DNA from 3 places in the Klebsiella sp. Sb-30 genome. Region 2 is predicted to be linked to each of the others. Evidence: predicted binding sites of a transcription regulator. Region 2 holds the regulator's gene; each other region holds the start of a gene.
The links. Region 2 encodes LexA, which represses DNA repair genes until DNA is damaged. Its sites were predicted from a motif close to TNCTGTATGTACATACAGNA; they were not measured.
Positions count from the first base shown of each region.

Region 1: the regulator LexA is predicted to act here: its motif matches at 1,315-1,334, upstream of uvrB (excinuclease ABC subunit UvrB).
Region 3: the regulator LexA is predicted to act here: its motif matches at 2,024-2,043, upstream of metR (HTH-type transcriptional regulator MetR).

Region 1 is NZ_CM172749.1:3,649,250-3,652,529, reverse strand. It holds gene AC236I_RS17050 (ABC transporter ATP-binding protein) at 1-686, opposite strand, end outside; gene bioD (dethiobiotin synthase) at 1-22, shown strand, start outside; gene uvrB (excinuclease ABC subunit UvrB) at 1,424-3,280, shown strand, end outside.
Region 2 is NZ_CM172749.1:5,045,327-5,048,606, reverse strand. It holds gene plsB (glycerol-3-phosphate 1-O-acyltransferase PlsB) at 1-983, opposite strand, end outside; gene AC236I_RS23590 (diacylglycerol kinase) at 1,113-1,481, shown strand; gene lexA (transcriptional repressor LexA) at 1,702-2,310, shown strand; gene dinF (MATE family efflux transporter DinF) at 2,379-3,280, shown strand, end outside.
Region 3 is NZ_CM172749.1:5,158,546-5,161,825, reverse strand. It holds gene yigL (sugar/pyridoxal phosphate phosphatase YigL) at 1-163, shown strand, start outside; gene AC236I_RS24100 (carboxylate/amino acid/amine transporter) at 252-1,151, shown strand; gene metR (HTH-type transcriptional regulator MetR) at 1,039-1,992, opposite strand; gene metE (5-methyltetrahydropteroyltriglutamate--homocysteine S-methyltransferase) at 2,224-3,280, shown strand, end outside.

The DNA of each region.
Region 1 (3,280 bases), 1.4 Mb from region 2:
AGCGGTTCATCCAGCTGGATAACGCGGCCTTGCGCCACGTTACGCCCGCGATGCAGCAGGCAAAAACGGTCCGCCACCCGGCGAATAAACGGCAGGTGCTGTTCCGCCAGCAGCACCGTTAAACCGATGTCGCGGTTCAGGCGCACCAGCAGGTCACCCAGCTTATGCACGAAGTGTTGTCCGCTGCCACGCGAAGGTTCATCAAGAATCAGCAGACGCGGCCGGACAACCAGCGCTCTCGCCAGCGCCAGCTGGTACTGGTCATCTTCTGACAACATCGCGGCTTTATGCTGACGTCGTGCGTAGAGCTCCGGGAAAAAATCGTAAATCTCCCCCTTTACGGCGCCGCCCGGGTTCCCTCCGGCGGCCAGCGCAATATGCAGATTCTCCTCCACGCTCAGCTGAGAAAAGATCCGCCTGTCCTGCGGGACATAGCCGATGCCAATAATCGAGCGGGAATGGGCGGAGAGCGGCGTGATATCGCAGGGCGGCGAGCCGATGTCATGCCAGGTCATACTGCCGCTGGCGACCGGAAGATGTCCGGTAATGCAGTTCACCAGCGTGGTTTTCCCCATCCCCTGGAGTCCCATCACACAGGTGCACTCCCCCGGCTGAAGTTCAAGGTCGACATTCCATAGCGTGTGCTGATTTCCGTAGTACTGATTGACTGCGCGTAGACTCAACATAGACGTTTTCTCCTGTTTGGGGATAGCGGGCGACATGAAGATTCTGCAAATCTCTTGCCAGGAAAAAGATGTTTCGGTTTTTTCCCGTACGGGCAGCTGCCGCGGGGCGGGGCGAAGGCGAGTCAGCGAGGCGGTTGCACTCTCCCGGTGCTAAGGGGTATGAAAAATGGTGCAGAAAGCAACAAAAAAGCAGGCACCCTTAGCTGATAAATATCAAAAATAATTCGATAATTTTTTTTAGGCGGTCGATTTTCACCGGCGGTCGATTTCTGCGGGGTGGCAGAAGGCATGGCCTGCAGACACTTATCCACTATTCCTGTGGATAACCTTGTGTATTAGAGTTAGAGAACTTGCGGTAAGCTAGAGATTACGCGGCCTGCGGCTGAATTGGCGCGAAACCCATCTTTTGTTTAATATCATTAAATATCAATTAGTTGAATAAAAGCAATGGCTGTAAGGAAAGTGTCACCTGATGCCACAAAAGATTCACCACCTTGCTTGACAAATGTTAAATGATAAATTTTTTTGGGGATAACCCTACTCTCTGGCGGATTATTCTGCAGGATGGTCTTTTTTTACCCCAAAACGACGCGCGCGCGGGCGATTTCAGGCACAAACAATAATAGAATACTGTTTTTATATCCAGTATTATTTATTGGCAAAAGTGAGCGTGAAGGGTAGAATTAAACACCTGCCGTATATCACCAGGCGCTTCATCCTTCTTCAGGGCCAGACATATGAGTAAAACGTTCACGCTGCATTCCGCATTCCGTCCTTCTGGCGACCAGCCGGAGGCTATCCGCCGCCTGGAAGAGGGGCTGGAAGATGGCCTGGCGCACCAAACGCTGCTGGGGGTGACCGGGTCGGGCAAGACGTTCACCATTGCTAACGTTATCGCCGATCTTCAGCGTCCGACGATGGTGCTGGCGCCGAATAAGACCCTGGCGGCACAGCTGTACGGCGAAATGAAAGAGTTCTTCCCGGACAATGCGGTGGAATATTTCGTCTCCTACTACGATTACTATCAGCCTGAAGCCTACGTGCCGAGCTCGGACACCTTCATCGAGAAAGACGCGTCGGTGAACGAGCATATCGAGCAGATGCGTCTGTCGGCGACCAAAGCGCTGCTTGAGCGGCGCGATGTGGTGGTGGTGGCTTCGGTATCGGCTATCTACGGTCTGGGCGACCCGGATCTCTACCTGAAGATGATGCTGCACCTGACCACCGGCATGCTGATCGACCAGCGGGCGATTTTACGCCGCCTGGCGGAGCTGCAGTATACCCGTAACGATCAGGCCTTCCAGCGCGGCACCTTCCGCGTGCGCGGCGAAGTGATCGACGTCTTCCCGGCGGAATCCGACGATATTGCGCTGCGTATCGAGCTGTTCGATGAAGAGGTTGAGCGGCTGTCGCTGTTCGATCCGCTCACCGGTCAGGTGGAATCGACGATTCCACGCTATACCATCTACCCGAAAACGCACTACGTGACGCCACGCGAGCGAATCGTTCAGGCGATGGAAGAGATAAAAGTCGAGCTGGCGGAGCGGCGTAAAGTGCTGCTGGAAAACAACAAGCTGCTGGAAGAGCAGCGCCTGAGCCAGCGTACCCAGTTCGACCTCGAAATGATGAACGAGCTGGGCTACTGCTCGGGCATCGAAAACTACTCGCGCTATCTTTCCGGGCGCGGGCCGGGCGAACCGCCGCCGACGTTGTTTGATTACCTGCCGGCAGACGGTTTGCTGGTGATTGACGAATCCCACGTCACTATTCCGCAAATCGGCGGCATGTACCGCGGCGATCGGGCGCGCAAAGAGACGCTGGTGGAGTACGGCTTCCGTCTGCCGTCGGCGCTGGATAACCGTCCGCTGAAGTTCGAAGAGTTTGAGGCGCTGGCGCCGCAGACCATTTACGTCTCGGCGACGCCGGGGCCTTATGAGCTGGATAAATCTGGCGATGAGGTGGTCGATCAGGTGGTACGTCCGACCGGGCTGCTTGACCCGCTGATTGAAGTGCGACCGGTGGCGACTCAGGTCGATGACCTGCTGTCGGAGATTCGCATCCGCGTCGCCATCAACGAGCGCGTGCTGGTCACCACTTTGACCAAACGGATGGCGGAAGATTTAACGGAGTATCTCGAAGAGCACGGCGAGCGCGTGCGCTACCTGCACTCCGATATCGATACCGTGGAGCGTATGGAGATCATCCGCGACCTGCGGCTGGGCGAGTTCGATGTTCTGGTGGGTATCAACCTGCTGCGTGAGGGACTGGATATGCCGGAAGTGTCGCTGGTGGCAATTCTGGATGCCGATAAAGAGGGCTTCCTGCGTTCGGAACGCTCGCTGATTCAGACCATCGGTCGCGCCGCGCGTAATATCAACGGTAAAGCGATTCTGTATGGCGATAAAATTACCGCTTCGATGGCCAAAGCCATCAGCGAGACCGAGCGTCGCCGTGAGAAGCAGCAGCGCTATAACGAAGAGCACGGTATCACCCCGCAGGGGCTGAATAAAAAAGTGGTCGATATTCTGCAGCTGGGCAGCAATCTGGCGAAGACGAAAGCCAAGGGCCGCGGAAAATCACGTTCGCCGGTTGAG
Region 2 (3,280 bases):
TGCGGCGGCACCAGCCCCTGGTGATACAGCACGTAGGAGAGCAGCAGATAGTCCATATGGCTACGATGGCACGGTACGTACACAATTTCGTGCCCTTCATGGGCCAGCTGACGTACGCGCTCGGCGTTGTGGACGTTGATCCCCTGATAGAGACGGTTCCAGGTAAAACCGAGAACGCGGTCGGTCAGGCGAATCATCTCATAAGAGAAATTCGCGGCGATCTCTTCCATCAGCGCGATGGCGTTTTGCTGCGCCTTCTCATGGGAAATTTTCTTGCTGCGCGCTTCATCTTCCACCGCGCGGGCGATGGCTTTGGAGGCCAGCAGCTTATTGAACAGATCCTGACGTGCCGGCAGACGTGGGCCGACGGCGGCCAGACGTTGGCGGGCGAAGTGCATACGCGCGACGCGGGCCAGCTTCTGGGCGATAATTTTATCGGTGCCGTGTTCGGTGGCCATTCTGCGCAGAGAAACCGGCGGCGAGAAACGGACAAAGCTGTCGCGGCCCAGCCACAGAACGGCGAAGAACTTCTGAATGCCATTCAGCATGCGCAGCGGCGGGTTTACTTCGCCTTTTTCGCGCCCTGGCGCACGACCAAACATCACCGAGACTGGCACCATTTGCACGTCCAGGTCAGGATGGTTGCGGTGCAGATCCAGGTAGTCGTGGAACAGCTTAATCGACTCTTCTTTCGGCGCGTAGTAGGTAAAGACGCGCGGGCCACCGTGGATAAATACGTAGCGCGGCAGCAGCGCGCCATCGATTTCCAGCGGTTCAAGCGGATCGGGTAAATCGTGCTCCAGGCACTGGGCGCGCAGGGTCAGCAGGTCCGCCTTGGAATTATAAGGCAGGACGTACATGATCGGACGCGAGGTATCCAGCCCTAATTCCTGAGCAGGTTCTGCGGGAATAGACTTGCTTTTTACCAGCACCCGTAATGGTAAATTCAGTAATTTATAGTAAATTCGTTGCCAGCCGGACATAAACGATGTGAAGCCTCTGGTTAATCATGCAAATGCGCGGCAAGAATAACAGAAAGCGCGCAAAATTTCCGTTGCCACGCGGCAAACGCGTACACTCATTGACGTCATTTACATAAAAAGGTTCTTTTGATGGCCAATAATACCACTGGGTTAACCCGAATCATTAAAGCGGCAGGTTATTCCTGGAAAGGGTTCCGTGCGGCATGGATAAATGAGGCCGCATTTCGTCAAGAAGGCATCGCCGCCATTGTTGCTGTCGCGATCGCCTGCTGGCTGGACGTTGACGCCATCACGCGTGTGCTGCTGATAGGCTCGGTCCTGATAGTGATGATAGTCGAAATTCTTAATAGCGCGATTGAGGCGGTGGTGGACCGTATTGGCCCGGAACATCATGAGCTGTCCGGTCGGGCGAAAGATATGGGTTCTGCGGCGGTGCTGCTGGCCATTGTGATCGCGCTGATCACCTGGGGCCTCTTGCTGTGGGCCCGCTATCACTGAGCGACCACTTTGTGAGATGCCCCCGCCTGGCGATGTCCTCCCGGCGATCGGCCGACCCCCGATGGGTTTTGCCCGGCTGGCGACAACCACCCCTGGCGCAATGGGCTATCGGGGACGCAAAATGGAAAGAATCTCCTGATTTTTGTGTGAAATTTGATTCCAAAATCACCGTTAGCTGTATATACTCACAGCATAACTGTATATACACCCAGGGGGCGGGATGAAAGCGTTAACGACCAGGCAGCAAGAGGTGTTTGATCTCATTCGGGATCACATCAGCCAGACGGGCATGCCGCCGACGCGTGCGGAAATTGCTCAGCGCTTGGGGTTCCGTTCCCCAAACGCGGCGGAAGAACACCTGAAAGCGCTGGCGCGTAAGGGCGCGATCGAGATTATCTCCGGCGCCTCCCGGGGGATTCGCCTGCTTACGGAAGAAGAACCGGGTTTACCGTTGATTGGCCGCGTGGCGGCCGGTGAGCCGCTGCTGGCTCAGCAGCATATCGAAGGCCACTTCCAGGTCGATCCGGCGATGTTCAAGCCGAACGCCGACTTTTTGCTGCGGGTAAGCGGCATGTCAATGAAAGATATCGGTATTCTCGATGGCGATCTGCTGGCGGTCCATAAAACGCAGGATGTACGCAACGGCCAGGTTGTCGTGGCGCGTATTGACGAAGAGGTCACCGTTAAGCGTCTTAAAAAACAGGGCAATATCGTCGAACTTCTGCCAGAAAACAGCGAGTTTTCCCCTATCGTGGTGAATCTACGCGAACAAAATTTCACTATCGAAGGGCTGGCCGTTGGCGTGATTCGCAACGGCGAGTGGCTGTAACACCTTCCCCACGCAGCATCGTCTGATGCATGATGCTGCGCTGTCTCCTCCCGGTCAGGCTCTTTCTCATGTTCTTTAACGCCGCTGATAAGGCCCTGTGGCGCCTGGCGCTACCCATGATTTTCTCCAATATCACCGTTCCGCTGCTGGGACTGGTGGATACCGCCGTGATTGGCCATCTCGACAGCCCGGTTTACCTCGGCGGTGTCGCGGTCGGCGCGACGGCCACCAGTTTTCTCTTCATGCTGCTGCTTTTCCTGCGGATGAGTACCACCGGACTGACGGCGCAGGCCTTTGGCGCCAAAGATCCTCTCCGCCTGGCGCGGGCACTGGTGCAGCCGCTGGGGCTGGCAACAGGCGCCGGCCTGCTGATTGTGATTTTCCGAACCCCGCTTATCGATCTGGCGTTGCATATTGTTGGCGGCAATGACGCGGTGCTGGAGCAGGCGCGGCGCTTTCTCGACATCCGCTGGCTGAGTGCGCCGGCATCGCTGGCAAACCTGGTGCTGCTCGGTTGGCTGTTGGGCGTACAGTACGCCCGGGCGCCGGTGATTTTGCTGATCGTTGGCAACCTGCTGAATATTGTGCTCGATCTGTGGCTGGTGATGGGCCTGCACCTGAACGTGCAGGGGGCCGCGCTGGCGACGGTCACCGCCGAATATGTCACCTTTATCATCGGGCTGCTGATGGCAAGGCGCGTGCTGGCGCTACGCGGCGTGTCATTTGCCCTGCTCAAGCGCGCGTGGCGCGGAGATGTGCGCCGCTTGCTGGCGCTCAATCGCGATATCATGCTGCGCTCTCTGCTGCTTCAGTTGTGCTTTGGTGCGGTGACCGTTTTCGGCGCTCGTCTTGGCGGTGAGATCGTTGCCGTCAACGCGCTCCTGATGACCATGTTGACCTTCACCGCCTATGCCCTGGATGGTTTTGCTTATGCCGTGGAAGCGCACTCCGGACAGGCGTACGGCGCGCG
Region 3 (3,280 bases), 110 kb from region 2:
TGATGGCATGAACGACGCAGAAATGCTGTCGATGGCGGGAAAAGGCTGCATTATGCAGAATGCTCACCAGCGGCTGAAAGACCTGCATCCGGATCTGGAAGTGATCGGCAGCAACGCTGACGATGCGGTGCCGCACTATCTGCGTAAGCTCTATCTCGCCTGATAAAGATTGACGACTGTTTGTTTATTGCCCAGTCGTCAACCTGACTCTCCGCTACAATGAGTGCTCTTCTTCCTGAGAGACATTCATTGTGGCGCTACTGATTATTACCACTATCCTGTGGGCTTTTTCCTTTAGCCTGATAGGCGAATACCTGGCTGGCAGCGTCGATAGCTACTTTTCCGTGCTAATGCGCGTGGGGCTGGCGGCACTGGTGTTTCTGCCGTTTCTGCGTACCCGCGGGCAATCGCCGCGTACTATCGTGCTCTACATGCTGGTCGGCGCCATGCAGCTTGGCATCATGTACCTGCTGGCATTCCGCGCCTATGTGTACCTGACGGTGTCTGAATTCCTGCTGTTTACCGTCTTTACGCCGCTTTATATCACGCTGATTTACGATCTGCTCAGCGGACGCAAGCTCCGCTGGGGATATCTGCTGAGCGCGGGGCTGGCGGTGCTGGGCGCGGCCATTATTCGCTATGACAAAGTGAGCGATCATTTCTGGACGGGGCTGCTGCTGGTTCAGCTGTCGAACCTTAGCTTTGCTATCGGAATGGTGGGCTATAAGCGGCTGATGGAGCTACGTCCTATGCCGCAGCACAACGCGTTTGCGTGGTTCTATATGGGGGCTTTCCTGGTGGCAGTGGCGGCCTGGTTTATGCTGGGCAATCCGCAGAGGCTGCCAACCACAACCCTACAGTGGGGGGTCCTGGTCTGGCTGGGCGTGGCAGCGTCGGGGCTGGGGTACTTTATGTGGAACTACGGGGCTACGCAGGTGGATGCCGGAACGCTGGGCATTATGAATAACGTGCATGTCCCCGCCGGGCTGCTGGTTAACCTTGCCATCTGGCAAGAACAGCCCCACTGGCCGAGCTTTATTACAGGAGCTCTGGTGATCCTGGCCTCACTGTGGGTCCATCGCCGTTGGGTCGCTCCGCACTCCGGACAAACGGCAAATGATCGCAAGCGTGATTCCGCGCTGAGCGAATAAACGCTTCGGTGACCGGCTGGCGCTGCTCGCCGTCGCGTACCGCGGCGTACAGTCGGCTCCACAGTCCTTCGCCCAGGGTTTTGGTGACGACCAGACCCTGGCGCTCAAAACTTTCCACCACCCAGTGCGGCAGGGCGGCGATGCCCATCCGCGCGGCGACCATCTGAATTAACAGCAGGGTATTGTCGACGCTTTTGAGCTGCGGGCTGATGCCGGCCGGCTGCAGGAAGTGGCGCCAGATATCCAGGCGACCGCGCTGAACCGGATAAATCAGCAGCAGTTCCGATGCCAGATCTTCCGGCGAGATGCGCGTTTTCGCTGCCAGCGGATGCTCCGGCGCCAGCACCAGGCGAACTTCAAAATCGAACATAGGCGAATAGTGCAGGCCGCTACGCGGCAGGATATCCGAGGTCATGACCAGGTCCAGCTCGCTTTGCTGCAGAGCTGGCTGCGGGTCAAAGGTTACGCCGGACTGAAAATCCACTTCGACATGCGGCCAGCGGGCGCGGAAACTCTCCAGCGCCGGGGTCAACCACTGTATACAGCTATGACACTCGATAGCGATGCGCAGACGGGTTTGCTGCGGCTCGTGGCAGTCCTGCAGCGCGCGGCTGATTTGCGGCAGAACCTGGTTTGCCAGCTGGAGCAGGATCTCCCCCTGTGGGGTGAAGCGCAGAGGCTGACTTTTACGCACAAACAAGCGGAAGCCAAGGCGTTGTTCCAGATCGCTGAACTGGTGAGACAGGGCGGACTGAGTTTGATGCAGAGCTGCCGCAGCGCCTGCCAGCGACCCGCTATTCCGCAACGCCTGTAGCGTTTTCAGGTGTTTTATTTCGATCATGAAAGTCCTTCACTTCGGCATGAATAATTTGCGCTTGAGGAATATACAGTAACCGCCAATTATGGATGTGTAAACATCTGGACGTCTAAATCCTTTATCTTTCGAATTTATGGTGCGTTGGCCGCACTTCCTCACCCCGGTCACTTACTTCAGTAAGTTCCTGGGGATGAGCAAGTTTGCCGCCTTCCCTGAATCCGAAATCTTTCGGATTGCAATCATGAGGCTCAAAAAATGACAATTATTAATCACACCCTCGGTTTCCCTCGCGTTGGTCTACGTCGCGAGCTGAAAAAAGCGCAAGAGAGCTACTGGGCGGGTAACTCAACCCGCGAAGAACTGCTGGCGGTGGGCCGCGAGCTGCGCGCCCGTCACTGGGAGCAGCAGAAGCAGGCGGGCGTTGACCTGCTGCCGGTGGGTGATTTCGCCTGGTACGACCATGTTCTGACTACCAGCCTGCTACTGGGTAACGTGCCGGCTCGTCATCAGAACAAAGATGGCTCGGTTGATATCGATACCCTGTTCCGCATTGGCCGCGGCCGTGCGCCGACCGGCGAACCGGCGGCAGCGGCAGAAATGACCAAATGGTTTAACACCAACTATCACTACATGGTGCCAGAGTTTGTAAAAGGGCAGGCGTTCAAACTGACCTGGACCCAGCTGCTGGATGAAGTGGACGAAGCGCTGGCGCTTGGTCATAAGGTTAAACCCGTCCTGCTGGGGCCGGTCACTTATCTGTGGCTGGGCAAAGTCAAAGGCGAACAGTTTGACCGTTTGAGCCTGCTGAAGGATATCCTGCCGGTTTACCAGCAGGTGCTGGCAGAGCTGGCAAAACGCGGCATCGAGTGGGTACAGATTGACGAGCCGGCTCTGGTGCTGGAACTGCCGCAGGCGTGGCTGGAGGCGTTCAAACCGGCGTATGACGCGCTCGCAGGTCAGGTTAAGCTGCTGCTGACCACCTACTTTGAAGGCATCACCGCCAACCTCGACACCATCACCGCGCTGCCGGTGCAGGGTCTGCACGTTGACCTGGTTCACGGTAAAGATGATGTGGCCGATCTGCACCGGCGTCTGCCAGCCGACTGGCTGCTCTCTGCGGGCCTGATCAACGGCCGTAACGTCTGGCGCGCCGATCTGACGGAGAAGTATGCGCAAATTAAAGACATCGTCGGCCAGCGTGCGCTGTGGATCGCGACCTCATGCTCCCTGCTGCACAGCCCGATCGACCTGAGCGTGGAAACCCGTCTCGATGCGGAAGTGAAAAGCTGGTTCGCTTTTGCCCTGCAGAAAT